DNA from 2 places in the Arthrobacter sp. QXT-31 genome. Region 1 is predicted to be linked to the other one. Evidence: riboswitches for the same ligand, from Rfam matches in the RefSeq annotation. Region 1 holds a riboswitch; the other holds the start of a gene.
The links. A riboswitch is a leader RNA that binds a small molecule or an ion and turns the genes downstream of it on or off. The one in region 1 is predicted to bind glycine.
Positions count from the first base shown of each region.

Region 2: linked by a shared signal. The riboswitch ahead of gcvP (aminomethyl-transferring glycine dehydrogenase) and the one ahead of cycA (D-serine/D-alanine/glycine transporter) in region 1 are both predicted to bind glycine.

Region 1 is NZ_CP019304.1:2,041,094-2,046,503, reverse strand. It holds gene gcvT (glycine cleavage system aminomethyltransferase GcvT) at 1-293, opposite strand, end outside; gene gcvP (aminomethyl-transferring glycine dehydrogenase) at 303-3,155, opposite strand; glycine riboswitch at 3,306-3,406, opposite strand; glycine riboswitch at 3,649-3,745, shown strand; gene cycA (D-serine/D-alanine/glycine transporter) at 3,894-5,384, shown strand; gene purU (formyltetrahydrofolate deformylase) at 5,381-5,410, shown strand, end outside.
Region 2 is NZ_CP019304.1:1,369,621-1,375,030, forward strand. It holds gene gcvP (aminomethyl-transferring glycine dehydrogenase) at 1-1,166, opposite strand, end outside; glycine riboswitch at 1,353-1,451, opposite strand; gene BWQ92_RS06180 (TetR/AcrR family transcriptional regulator) at 1,672-2,211, opposite strand; gene BWQ92_RS06185 (MFS transporter) at 2,280-3,836, shown strand; gene BWQ92_RS06190 (Dps family protein) at 3,973-4,452, opposite strand; gene BWQ92_RS06195 (nitrilase-related carbon-nitrogen hydrolase) at 4,698-5,410, shown strand, end outside.

The DNA.
Region 1 (5,410 bases):
TCGTCGATGATCCCGCCGTCGGCGTCGCAGATCAGCGAGTATTTGGCCTTGCCCACCGTGATGGCGGACAGCTTGCCGGCGAGGGCATAGTCCAGGAAGGCCGCGGCGTCCGGGCCTGTGACCCAGACTTCGCCCATGTGGGAGAGGTCGAACAGGCCGGCGGCATTGCGGACTGCATGGTGCTCGGCAAGTTCCGATTCGTACTTCAGCGGCATCTGCCAGCCGCCGAAGTCGGTGAAGGATGCGCCGGCTTTCTTGTGCTGGTCGTAGAGGGCGGTGTAGTTCTCGGTCATGGGAGGTCCTTAGTTTTCAAACTCGGAAAGGGGAGGGCAGGAGCAGACGAGGTTGCGGTCACCGGCCGCGCCGTCGATGCGGCCCACCGGCGGGAAGTACTTGTCCTGCCGGAGCGAGGGCACGGGGAAGGCGGCCTGCTCGCGCGGGTAGGAACGGTTCCAGTCGGAACTGACGACGGCGGCTGCCGTGTGGGGTGCGTTGCGCAGCGGGGAGTTCTCCAGGGTGAAGTCACCGTTCGCGACCTGGTCGATCTCGGCGTGGATGGTGATCATCGCCTCGATGAACCGGTCAATCTCGGCCAGGTCCTCGGACTCGGTGGGCTCCACCATCAGGGTGCCGGCCACGGGGAACGCCAGCGTGGGCGCGTGGAAACCGAAGTCGATCAGGCGCTTGGCCACGTCCTCGGCGGTGACGCCCGTCTTCGCGGTGAGGCCGCGCAGGTCCAGGATGCACTCGTGCGCCACCAGCCCGCTGTCGCCGGTGTAAAGGACCGGGAAGAACTCATCCAGCCGCGAAGCGACATAGTTCGCCGCGAGGAGGGCCGACTTGGTGGCTTCGGTCAGGCCCTGGCCGCCCATGAGCTTCACGTATGCCCAGGAGATGGGCAGTACGCCCGCCGAACCGAACCGCGATGCGCTGATCGCAACGCCGTGTCCGTCCACGGCACCCTCGGAAGAAGCCTTGGTGGCGTCGCCCGGCATGAACGGGGCGAGGTGGGCCTTGGCCGCGACGGGTCCGACGCCGGGTCCGCCGCCGCCGTGCGGGATGCAGAAGGTCTTGTGCAGGTTCAGATGCGAGACATCCCCGCCGAACTTGCCCGGCTGCGCCAGGCCCACAAGCGCGTTGAGGTTGGCACCGTCGACGTAGACCTGGCCGCCGGCGGCGTGGACGGCGTCGCATACTTCGCGGACGTCGCCGTCGTACACCCCGTGGGTGGAGGGGTAGGTGATCATGATCGCCGAGAGAACGTCCCGGTACTGCTCGATCTTGGTGTACAGGTCCGTGTGGTTGATCGTGCCGTCGGTGGCGGTGGCCACGACGACCACCTTCATGCCGGCCAGCACGGCCGAGGCCGCGTTGGTGCCGTGCGCGGAGGCGGGGATGAGGCAGACGTTGCGCTGGTGGTCGCCGCGGGAGCGGTGGTACCCGCGGATCGCCAGCAGGCCGGCGAGCTCGCCCTGCGACCCGGCGTTGGGCTGGATGGACACCTGGTCGTAGCCGGTAATCTCGGCGAGGTCGGCTTCCAGCCCGTCGATCAGTTCGCGCCAGCCCGCGGTCTGGGAGTCCGGGGCGAACGGGTGGATCGAGGCGAATTCCGGCCAGGAGATGGCTTCCATCTCGGCCGTTGCGTTCAGCTTCATGGTGCACGAACCCAGCGGGATCATGGTCCGGTCCAGGGCAAGGTCGCGGTCGGAAAGCTTCCGGATGTAGCGCAACAGCTGGGTTTCGGAGCGGTGCGTGTTGAACACGGGGTGCTGCAGGAAGTCCGAGGTGCGCAGCACGGCCTCAGGCAGTGCAAAGCCCGCCGCGTCCCCAACCGGACCCGCGCCGAAGGCGACGGCAACAGCGGACAGTGTTTCCGCCGTCGTCGTCTCATCGATGGAGACGCCCACGGTGTCCGCGTCAATGTAGCGGAGGTTGATGCCGCGGGCCTCCGCGGCGGTGATGACCTTGGCGGCCTTGCCCGGAACGCGGACGGTGAGGGTGTCGAAGAAGGTCTCGCTGTCCAGTTCGCGGCCGGCAGTCTTCAGTGCCGTAGCCAGGACGCGGGCGTTGCGGTGGACGGTCTCGGCGATCGCCTTCAGTCCGTCGGGGCCGTGGTAGACGGCGTAGAAGGACGACACGATGGCCAGCAGTGCCTGCGCGGTGCAGATGTTGGAGGTGGCCTTCTCGCGGCGGATGTGCTGCTCGCGGGTCTGCAGGGCAAGCCGGTACGCGGGAGCTCCGGCGTTGTCCTTGGAAACGCCGACGATGCGGCCGGGAAGGGTGCGCTCCATGCCGGTGCGGACGGCGATGTAGGCAGCGTGCGGGCCCCCGAAGAACAGCGGGACACCGAAGCGCTGGGCGGTGCCGACGGCGATGTCGGCCCCCTGCTCGCCGGGAGGCGTGATGAGGGTCAGGGCCAGCAGGTCGGCGGCCACGGTCACCAGCGCGCCGCGCTCCTTGGCGGCCGCGATCACGCCGGAGTGGTCGAACACCCGGCCCGAAACGCCGGGCTGCTGGAGCACGACGCCGTTGATGTCGCCGTCGGGCAGTCCCTGGGCGAGGTCGGCGACCTCCACCTCGAAGCCAAGCGCTTCGGCGCGGCCCTTCACGATCGCGATGGTCTGGGGGAGGCAGTCCGCGTCCAGGACGGTCTTGCCCTCGTTCTTCTTGTTGGCGCGGCGCATCAGCAGCACGGCCTCGGCCACGGCCGTGGCTTCGTCCAGCAGGGAAGCGTTGGCGATGGGCAGCCCGGTCAGGTCCTGGACCATGGTCTGGAAGTTCAGCAGCGCCTCGAGCCGGCCCTGGGAGATCTCCGGCTGGTACGGCGTGTACGCGGTGTACCAGGCGGAGGCCTCGAGGATGTTGCGGCGGATCACGGGCGGCGTCACGGTGTCGTAGTAGCCCTGGCCGATCATCTGCACGGCGGTCTTGTTCTTGGCCGCAAGCCGGCGAAGCTCGGCCAGGACCTCAACTTCGCTGAGGGCCGCCGTGAGGCGCAGCGCGTTTTCCTGGCGGATGGAGGCCGGAACGGCGGCGTCAACCAGGCCGTCGACCGTGTCATAGCCGACGTGCTTGAGCATGGTGTCGATGTCGGCCTGGCGGCGGGCGCCGATATGCCGGTCAGCGAACGTTGACGGAAGCGATTGAATCGTCATGAGGAACTCCAGGTCTGGCCGGCCAGGGGTGGCACGGCATGGATTTGGGTTCCTCCCCGCTCTGTATTGGACCTGAGAGATTCCGCGGACACGGGTGTCCGCTTGCACCGTCGGTGAGCCAAACAATGCTTGGCTGCTTTCCAGAGTTGCCTCGCCGCGGCGGTACTGGGGCCTGAGAGATTCCTGGGGAGGATTTGCTCCTACGGCGCCTGCCCGGTGCATGACTGGGAGGACTCTCCCGCCACGGTTCGAAAGGCTATGAAGATGTGGGTGATTCGGCTCACACAGTACAGCACTGGGCGGCGAATGCCAAAACGCGGTCGGGCCAAGCCTCCGCGGCGAGGATCGTGAAGGCCTCGGGGAGCCGGGGTTTGACAATTCTTCGTGACCGAGACCACACTGAACCCGGTGGCTAGCGGGACTGGGCTGACCGGCACGGACCGGGCTTCCAGGGCAGGACCGCGGCCCTCGCTTTCATAATTGAAAACGCTTACGATCTGCGGCGGGAGAGCCCTGCCGGTACATCAGCGGGCGCCGTAGGAGCAAACCCTCCCCAGGAAACTCTCAGGCCCACGTACCGCCGCGGCGAGGCAACTCTGAAAAGCAGCCTGGCGTGCCCGGGCTCACCGAAGGTGCAAAGCGGTCAACCATGTCCGCGGAATCTCTCAGGTCCAGTACAGAGCGGGGAGGAACCCTGTCAGTGTGGCCATTGGCGCCACTTGAACAATGGAGTTCCTTATGACGATTCACCCTCCTGCATCCCCGGCCGGGGAAGCTCCGCGCCTTGAGCGGCAGCTGAGCAACCGCCATATCCAGCTGATTGCCATTGGCGGCGCCATCGGCACCGGCCTGTTCATGGGTTCGGGCAAAACCATTTCCGCGGCCGGGCCGTCGGTGATCTTCGTGTACATGATCATCGGCTTCATGCTGTTCTTCGTCATGCGGGCCATGGGCGAACTGCTGCTGAGCAACCTCAACTACAAGTCCTTCAGCGATTTCGCCGCCGACCTGCTGGGCCCCTGGGCGGGCTTTTTCACCGGCTGGACCTACTGGTTCTGCTGGGTGATCACAGGAATTGCGGACGTCATCGCGATCGCCGGATACTCCCGTGAACTCTGGCCGGGACTGCCGCTCTGGATCCCCGGCCTGGCCACCGTGGCCATCCTGCTGCTGCTGAACCTCACCACCGTCAAGGCCTTCGGCGAAACCGAATTCTGGTTCGCCCTCATCAAAATCATCGCCATCGCTGCCCTGATCATCGTGGGCATGTTCATGATCTTCACCGGTTTCCAGAGCGACTCCGGGCAGGCCAGCTTCACCAACCTGTGGAGCCACGGCGGCTTCTTCCCCAATGAATTCATGGGCTTCGTGGCCGGCTTCCAGATCGCCGTGTTCGCGTTCGTGGGCATCGAACTGGTGGGCACCACCGCCGCCGAGGCCAAGAACCCGGAGAGGAACCTGCCCAAGGCGATCAACTCCATTCCGGTGCGCGTGCTGCTCTTCTACGTGGGCGCCCTCATTATCCTGATGTCCGTCACGCCCTGGACCCAGTTCGCCGCCGGCCACAGCCCGTTCATCGCCATGTTCTCGCTGGCCGGTCTCGGGGCGGCTGCCACGGTGGTCAACCTCGTGGTCCTGTCCTCGGCGATGTCGTCGGCCAACTCCGGCATCTACTCCACCTCGCGCATGGTCTACGGCCTGGCCGAGGAAGGGGATGCGCCAGCCGTCTTCAGCAGCCTGTCCCGCCGGAAGGTACCCAACAACGCCCTGTTCCTGTCCTGCGTGCTGCTGCTCTCCGGCGTGGTGCTCATGTACGCCGGGCAGGACGTGGGCAAGGCGTTCGACATGGTTACCACCGTCTCTGCCGTCTGCTTCGTCTTCGTCTGGTCGATCATCCTCGCCAGCTACATCGCCTTCCGCCGCCGGCGCCCGCATCTGCACACCGCCTCCAAGTTCAAGATGCCTGGCGGCATTCCCATGGTGTGGGCGGTCTTCGCGTTCTTCGGCTTTGTGCTGTGGACCCTCACCACTCAACCCGACACGCTGGCCGCCCTGCTGGTCACACCGGTCTGGTTCGTCCTCCTCGGTGCTGCCTGGCTGGTGCTGCGCCGCCGGCCTGCCCACATTGCCCGCTACGAGGCCTTCCAGGACGAGCTGCGCGCCGAGGAAAACGCCGTCCGCGAGGTTGCGGACAGCCGGCAGCAGGAGAAAGAGAGCGTCCAGGGATGATCGGCACCGAGGAAAAGCGGACGGCG
Region 2 (5,410 bases), 670 kb from region 1:
TCGAAGAAGCTGGTGTGGAGGACGTCCAGCCCGGCAGCCTTGAGCGACGCGGCGAGAGTCCTGGCGTGGCCGTGGGCAGTTTCGGCGATTGCCTTCAGACCCTCCGGGCCGTGGTACACGGCGTACATCGAGGCCACAATGGCCAGCAGGGCCTGCGCGGTGCAGATGTTGGACGTGGCCTTCTCGCGGCGGATGTGCTGCTCTCGCGTCTGCAGCGCCAGCCGGTAGGCGGGAACACCTGCGGAGTCCTTGGAGACACCCACGAGCCGGCCGGGCAGCGAGCGCTCAAGACCCTTCTGCACGGCCATGTAGGCGGCGTGCGGTCCGCCGTAGAACAGCGGCACGCCGAAGCGCTGGGCGGTGCCGACGGCGATGTCCGCGCCCTGCTCGCCCGGGGGCGTGATGAGGGTCAGGGCCAGCAGGTCGGCGGCCACCGTCACCAGCGCGCCGCGCTCCTTGGCGGCGGCAATCACTCCGGAGTGGTCGAAGACCCGGCCCGAAACGCCGGGCTGCTGGAGCACGACGCCGTTGATGTCGCCGTCGGGCAGTCCCTGGGCGAGGTCCGCGACCTCCACCTCGAAGCCAAGCGCTTCGGCGCGGCCCTTCACGATGGCAATGGTCTGCGGCAGGCAGTCAGCGTCCAGGACGGTCTTGCCCTCGTTCTTCTTGTTGGCCCGGCGCATCAGCAGCACGGCCTCGGCCACGGCCGTGGCTTCATCCAGCAGGGAAGCGTTGGCGATGGGCAGCCCGGTCAGGTCCTGGACCATGGTCTGGAAGTTCAGCAGCGCCTCGAGCCGGCCCTGGGAGATCTCCGGCTGGTACGGGGTGTACGCGGTGTACCAGGCGGGGGCCTCGAGGATGTTGCGGCGGATCACCGGCGGCGTCACGGTGTCGTAGTAGCCCTGCCCGATCATCTGCACGGCAGTCTTGTTCTTCGCCGCGAGCTTCCGGAGTTCGGCGAGGGCTTCCACTTCGCTCAGCGCGGGGGCGAGCGCCAGCGGGGAGTCCTGGCGGATGTCGTTGGGCACTGCCGTATCAACCAGCGCGTCGAGGGTGTCGTAGCCGACGGCCTTGAGCATGGCTTCGACGTCGGCCTGGCGGCGGGCGCCGATATGCCGGTCGACGAAGGACGAGGAGGCTGAACTAACGGTCAAAAGGAACTCCATGACTAAGGCGGCGCAGGGTACGCCACATTGATTCGGGTTCCTCCCCGCTCTGTATTGGACCTGAGAGATTCCGCGTTGCTGCGCCCTCGCACAGCCCCGCTTGCACCGTCGGTGAGCACAGCACGCCCTGAACCGTCCGCGTGGAGCGGAGCATTTCAGGGACAGCCTGCTGCTCTCCAGAGTTGCCTTGCCGCGGCGGTACGTGGGCCTGAGAGATTCCTGGGGAGGTTTTGCTCCTACGGCGCCTGCTTGTACCTACTTGCAGGACTCTCCCGCCGCAGATCAAAGGCTTTATTAAGTTGGGCGGTGACAGCTGCCACCGAGCCCATTCTCCTACTCCGGGTTCGCGTCCGCAAACCGTGTCGGCGCAGGGTGAGGCATGACGGCCGGCCCCAGAACGAAAACGCCGGAAGGCCTCCCGTTCGCTGGAAATTTCCGGCGGCTTCGATGCGTTCCGGCGGGTTCGCGTCCACAAACCGTGGCGGCAGCCCGGCCGCAAGCCGGCCTACCCCCGCAGCCGGTCAAGGGCGGCAAGGAGGCTTTCGACGTCCGCAGCCGTCTCGGACGGGGTCGCGGCGGGGCCAATGGACAGCATGGCGTTGAAGTAGAGCCCGTCACCCATGTACAAAACAGCCTTGGCCAGGCCCGGTCCGACATCGCGTGCGATCTCATCAAGCCACCGCTGCTGGATGTGGGCGAACCGGCGCCGCGTTTCCTCGTGCGCCACTTCGGCGAGCCGGGTGGCAGCCACGATGGCCCGGTCCAGCGGCGTATCGGCCCAGACCGATGACTTGATGAAGTAGGCGGCAGCACCCTCGGGGGCCGCTGCCATGGCCTGGGCATCCGCCTCGGCGAACTCATCCAGCCGGTCCAGCAGGACGCCGATCAGCGCCTCCTTGTTCGGAAAGTGGTACAGGAGCCCGCCCTTGGAGACGCCGGCGCGGGCGGCCACGGCGTCGAGTGTGGCAGCGCGCTCCCCCACCTCAATCAGGAGGGATTCGAAGGCATCGAGGACTGCGCCGCGCGCGACCGGTTTTCTGGGCATGGATTCCATCATGCCCGGTTCCGGCAAAGAGGGTGATAACTGTACCGTCCAGACGGTATAGTTATTTCATGACGATCCACTCGACGCTTAGCCCGAGGCTCACCGGCGGCAACGCGGCTGCACACAAGAGCCGCGACTGGTTCGCCCTGGCCCTGCTCATGTTCCCGGTCCTCCTGGTGGCCGTGGACAATACGGCACTGACGTTCGCCCTTCCCGCCATCGCGCGCAGCTTGGATCCCTCAGGCGTGGAGCTTTTGTGGGTGGTGGACGCCTACGCGCTGGTCCTTGCCGGGCTCCTTGTGGCAATGGGCAGCCTTGGAGACAGGATCGGACGCCGCCGCCTGCTCCTGGTCGGCATCTCGGGCTTTGCGGCCGTGTCCGCAGCGTCTGCGTTCGCACCGAGTGCCGAATGGCTCATCGCCGGCCGCGCAGCACTCGGGTTCTTCGGCGCGATGCTCATGCCGTCCACGCTGTCCCTGATCCGCAACATCTTCCAGGAACCGGGCAGGCGGAGGCTGGCCGTTGCCATCTGGGCGGCATGCTTCTCCGGGGGTGCAGCGCTGGGGCCGATCTTTGGCGGCTGGCTGGTGGAGCATTTCTGGTGGGGCGCAGTCCTGCTGGTGGCCGTGCCGATCATGCTGCCGCCGCTGATCCTGGGCCGCTTCCTCATCCCCGAATCCAAGGATCCGAAGCCGGGACGGGTGGATGCCCCCAGCGTGGTGCTGTCGATGCTGACCATGGTGCCGGTGGTCTACGGCATCAAGGAACTGGCAACCCACGGGCCCGGCCTGGCCCCCTTCGCCGTCATGGCCTTCGGCATGGCCATGGGCTTCCTCTTCGTCCGACGCCAGCAGGCCCTGGCATCGCCACTGCTGGACCTGTCCCTGTTCGGGAACCCGGTGTTTAGCACGGCGATCACGGCAAACATCCTGTCGCTGTTCTCCTACAACGGCTTCATCCTGTTCCTGGCACAGCACCTGCAGCTGCTCGAAGGCATGTCACCATCGGAGTCCGGCACCGCCATGGTGCCCGCGCTTACGGCCATGGTGCTGGCGGGCCTGCTGGTGGTTCCGCTGGTGAGGAAGGTACGGCCCGGCTTTGTGGTGGCCGCGGGACTGGCACTGAGCGCCACCGGCTACTGCCTGGTCACGTTCGGAAATCACGACGGCGGCCCCGCCACGCTGCTGGCCGCCCTCCTTCTCCTGGCCGTGGGTGTGGGAGCAGCCGAGACCATCTCGAACGACCTGATTCTGGGAGCAGCGCCGGCAGCGAAGTCCGGCGCAGCGGCAGCGATCTCCGAGACGGGCTACGAAGTGGGCTCACTCCTCGGCACGGCGGTGCTGGGATCCATCCTGACCGCGTCCTACCAGCAGCACCTCGCCCTGCCGGCAGTCGTTGCGGAGACGGTCCCTGCAGCGGCGGCGGACAAGGCCGGGGAAACACTGGCCGGCGCGATGGAGCTCGCCGGATCGCTGCCGGCACCGCTGGCCGAGGCGCTGACGGCAGCAGCCCGGGCATCCTTTGACTCCGGCGTCCATATCACTGCGGCGATTGGGCTGGTACTGATGGCTGCAGCATCGGCCCTTGCCGCCGTCGTACTACGCCGCATCCCGCGCGCAAAGTAGCGGGCACCGCGAGAAGTAGTCGGGACGCGCGAAGTAACGGGCACAAAGAAGTAGCAGACACAGAATCGGGCGGCCCCGGTGGAATCCCTCCAGGGCCGCCCATGACAACCGGCGCGGGCAATAACTGCCCGCGCGGCTACTTGCTGTCAGGCTGCGTGACGCTGGCCGTCGCCTTCATGTTCTCGGCGGCGGTCATCCACGCGAACTGCTCGAGCTTTTCGATGAAGGTGTGCAGCAGGTCTGCGGTGGTGGGGTCTTCCTCATCCACCTCGTCATGGACCTTGCGCATGGTGCCCACGGCCGCTTCCAGCGCGGCCACAATGCGGTCGATCGCATCCTTGGTGTTGATGAGCCCCTCCGGGAACTGGGGAAGGTTCGTCGACTTGGCCACGGTGGTGCTGCGTCCGTCCGGCAGGGCATGCAGGGCGCGCATCCGTTCGGCCATGTCGTCGGCAAAGAGCCGGGCGGCGGTGACAATTTCGTCCAGCTGGAGGTGCAGATCCCGGAAGTTGGTTCCAACGATGTTCCAGTGCGCCTGCTTGCCCTGGATGTGCAGTTCGATCAGGTCCGTCAGGACGGCCTGCATGTTGTTGGTCAGTGTCGGTGAAGCCTTCATGAATCCTCCTCGAATGGTCCAGTGCTTTCGACGCTACCGCAGGCGCTCCAGAACGGGGAGCAGCGGAGTGCGAATTTCACAATCAGCTTACTTACTAATTTTCCGGGCACCAACTTCCGGTCGCGAGCGGGCAGGGTCATAAATGATCGGCATTCAAATAACCCTTGCCACGCCACGGCCGCACGTGCATACTAAATGAACGTCATTCATTTAGTGACGGTCGTCTCACTGGAGTAATCATCATCATGATCGAAATAAACTGCCCCAACGCTCCTGCTTCGCTCGCCCGGACAGCGCCGTCCGGACGTCCTTCCTTGAGGGTGGGCGTCGTACAGCACCGCTGGCACAGCAGCGCCGCCGCACTCCGTGCAGAGCTCAACGACGGCATCGACCGTGCCGCCCGGCTGGGTGCCACCGTGGTGTTCCTGCCCGAGCTCACCCTCTCCCGCTACCCCGCCGACCAGGTTCCGGAGAACGACCTGGCGCTGCAGGGGCAGCACCGCCCCCGCCCCTCCGACGCCGCCGAGGACCTGCTGACGGGCCCCACCTTCCGCTTCGCGGCCGAGGCCGCCCGCCGGAACGGCATCAGTGTGCACGCCTCGCTCTACCAGCGGGCCGCCAACCCGGACGGCTCCGACGACGGGCTGGGCCTGAACACCTCCATCCTGGTCTCGCCGTCCGGCGAACTCCTGGCCCGCACCCACAAGCTGCACATCCCGGTGACCGCCGGATACTACGAGGACAAGTTCTTCCGCCAGGGTCCTGCCGCGGAGGATGCCTACCAGGTTCATGCCCCGGCTGAACTCGGCGGTGCCCGGCTGGGCATGCCCACCTGCTGGGACGAGTGGTTCCCCGAGCTGGCGCGCATGTACTCCCTCGGCGGCGCCGAACTGCTCGTCTACCCGACGGCGATCGGTTCCGAGCCGCTGTTCCCGGACTTTGACACCCAGCCGCTCTG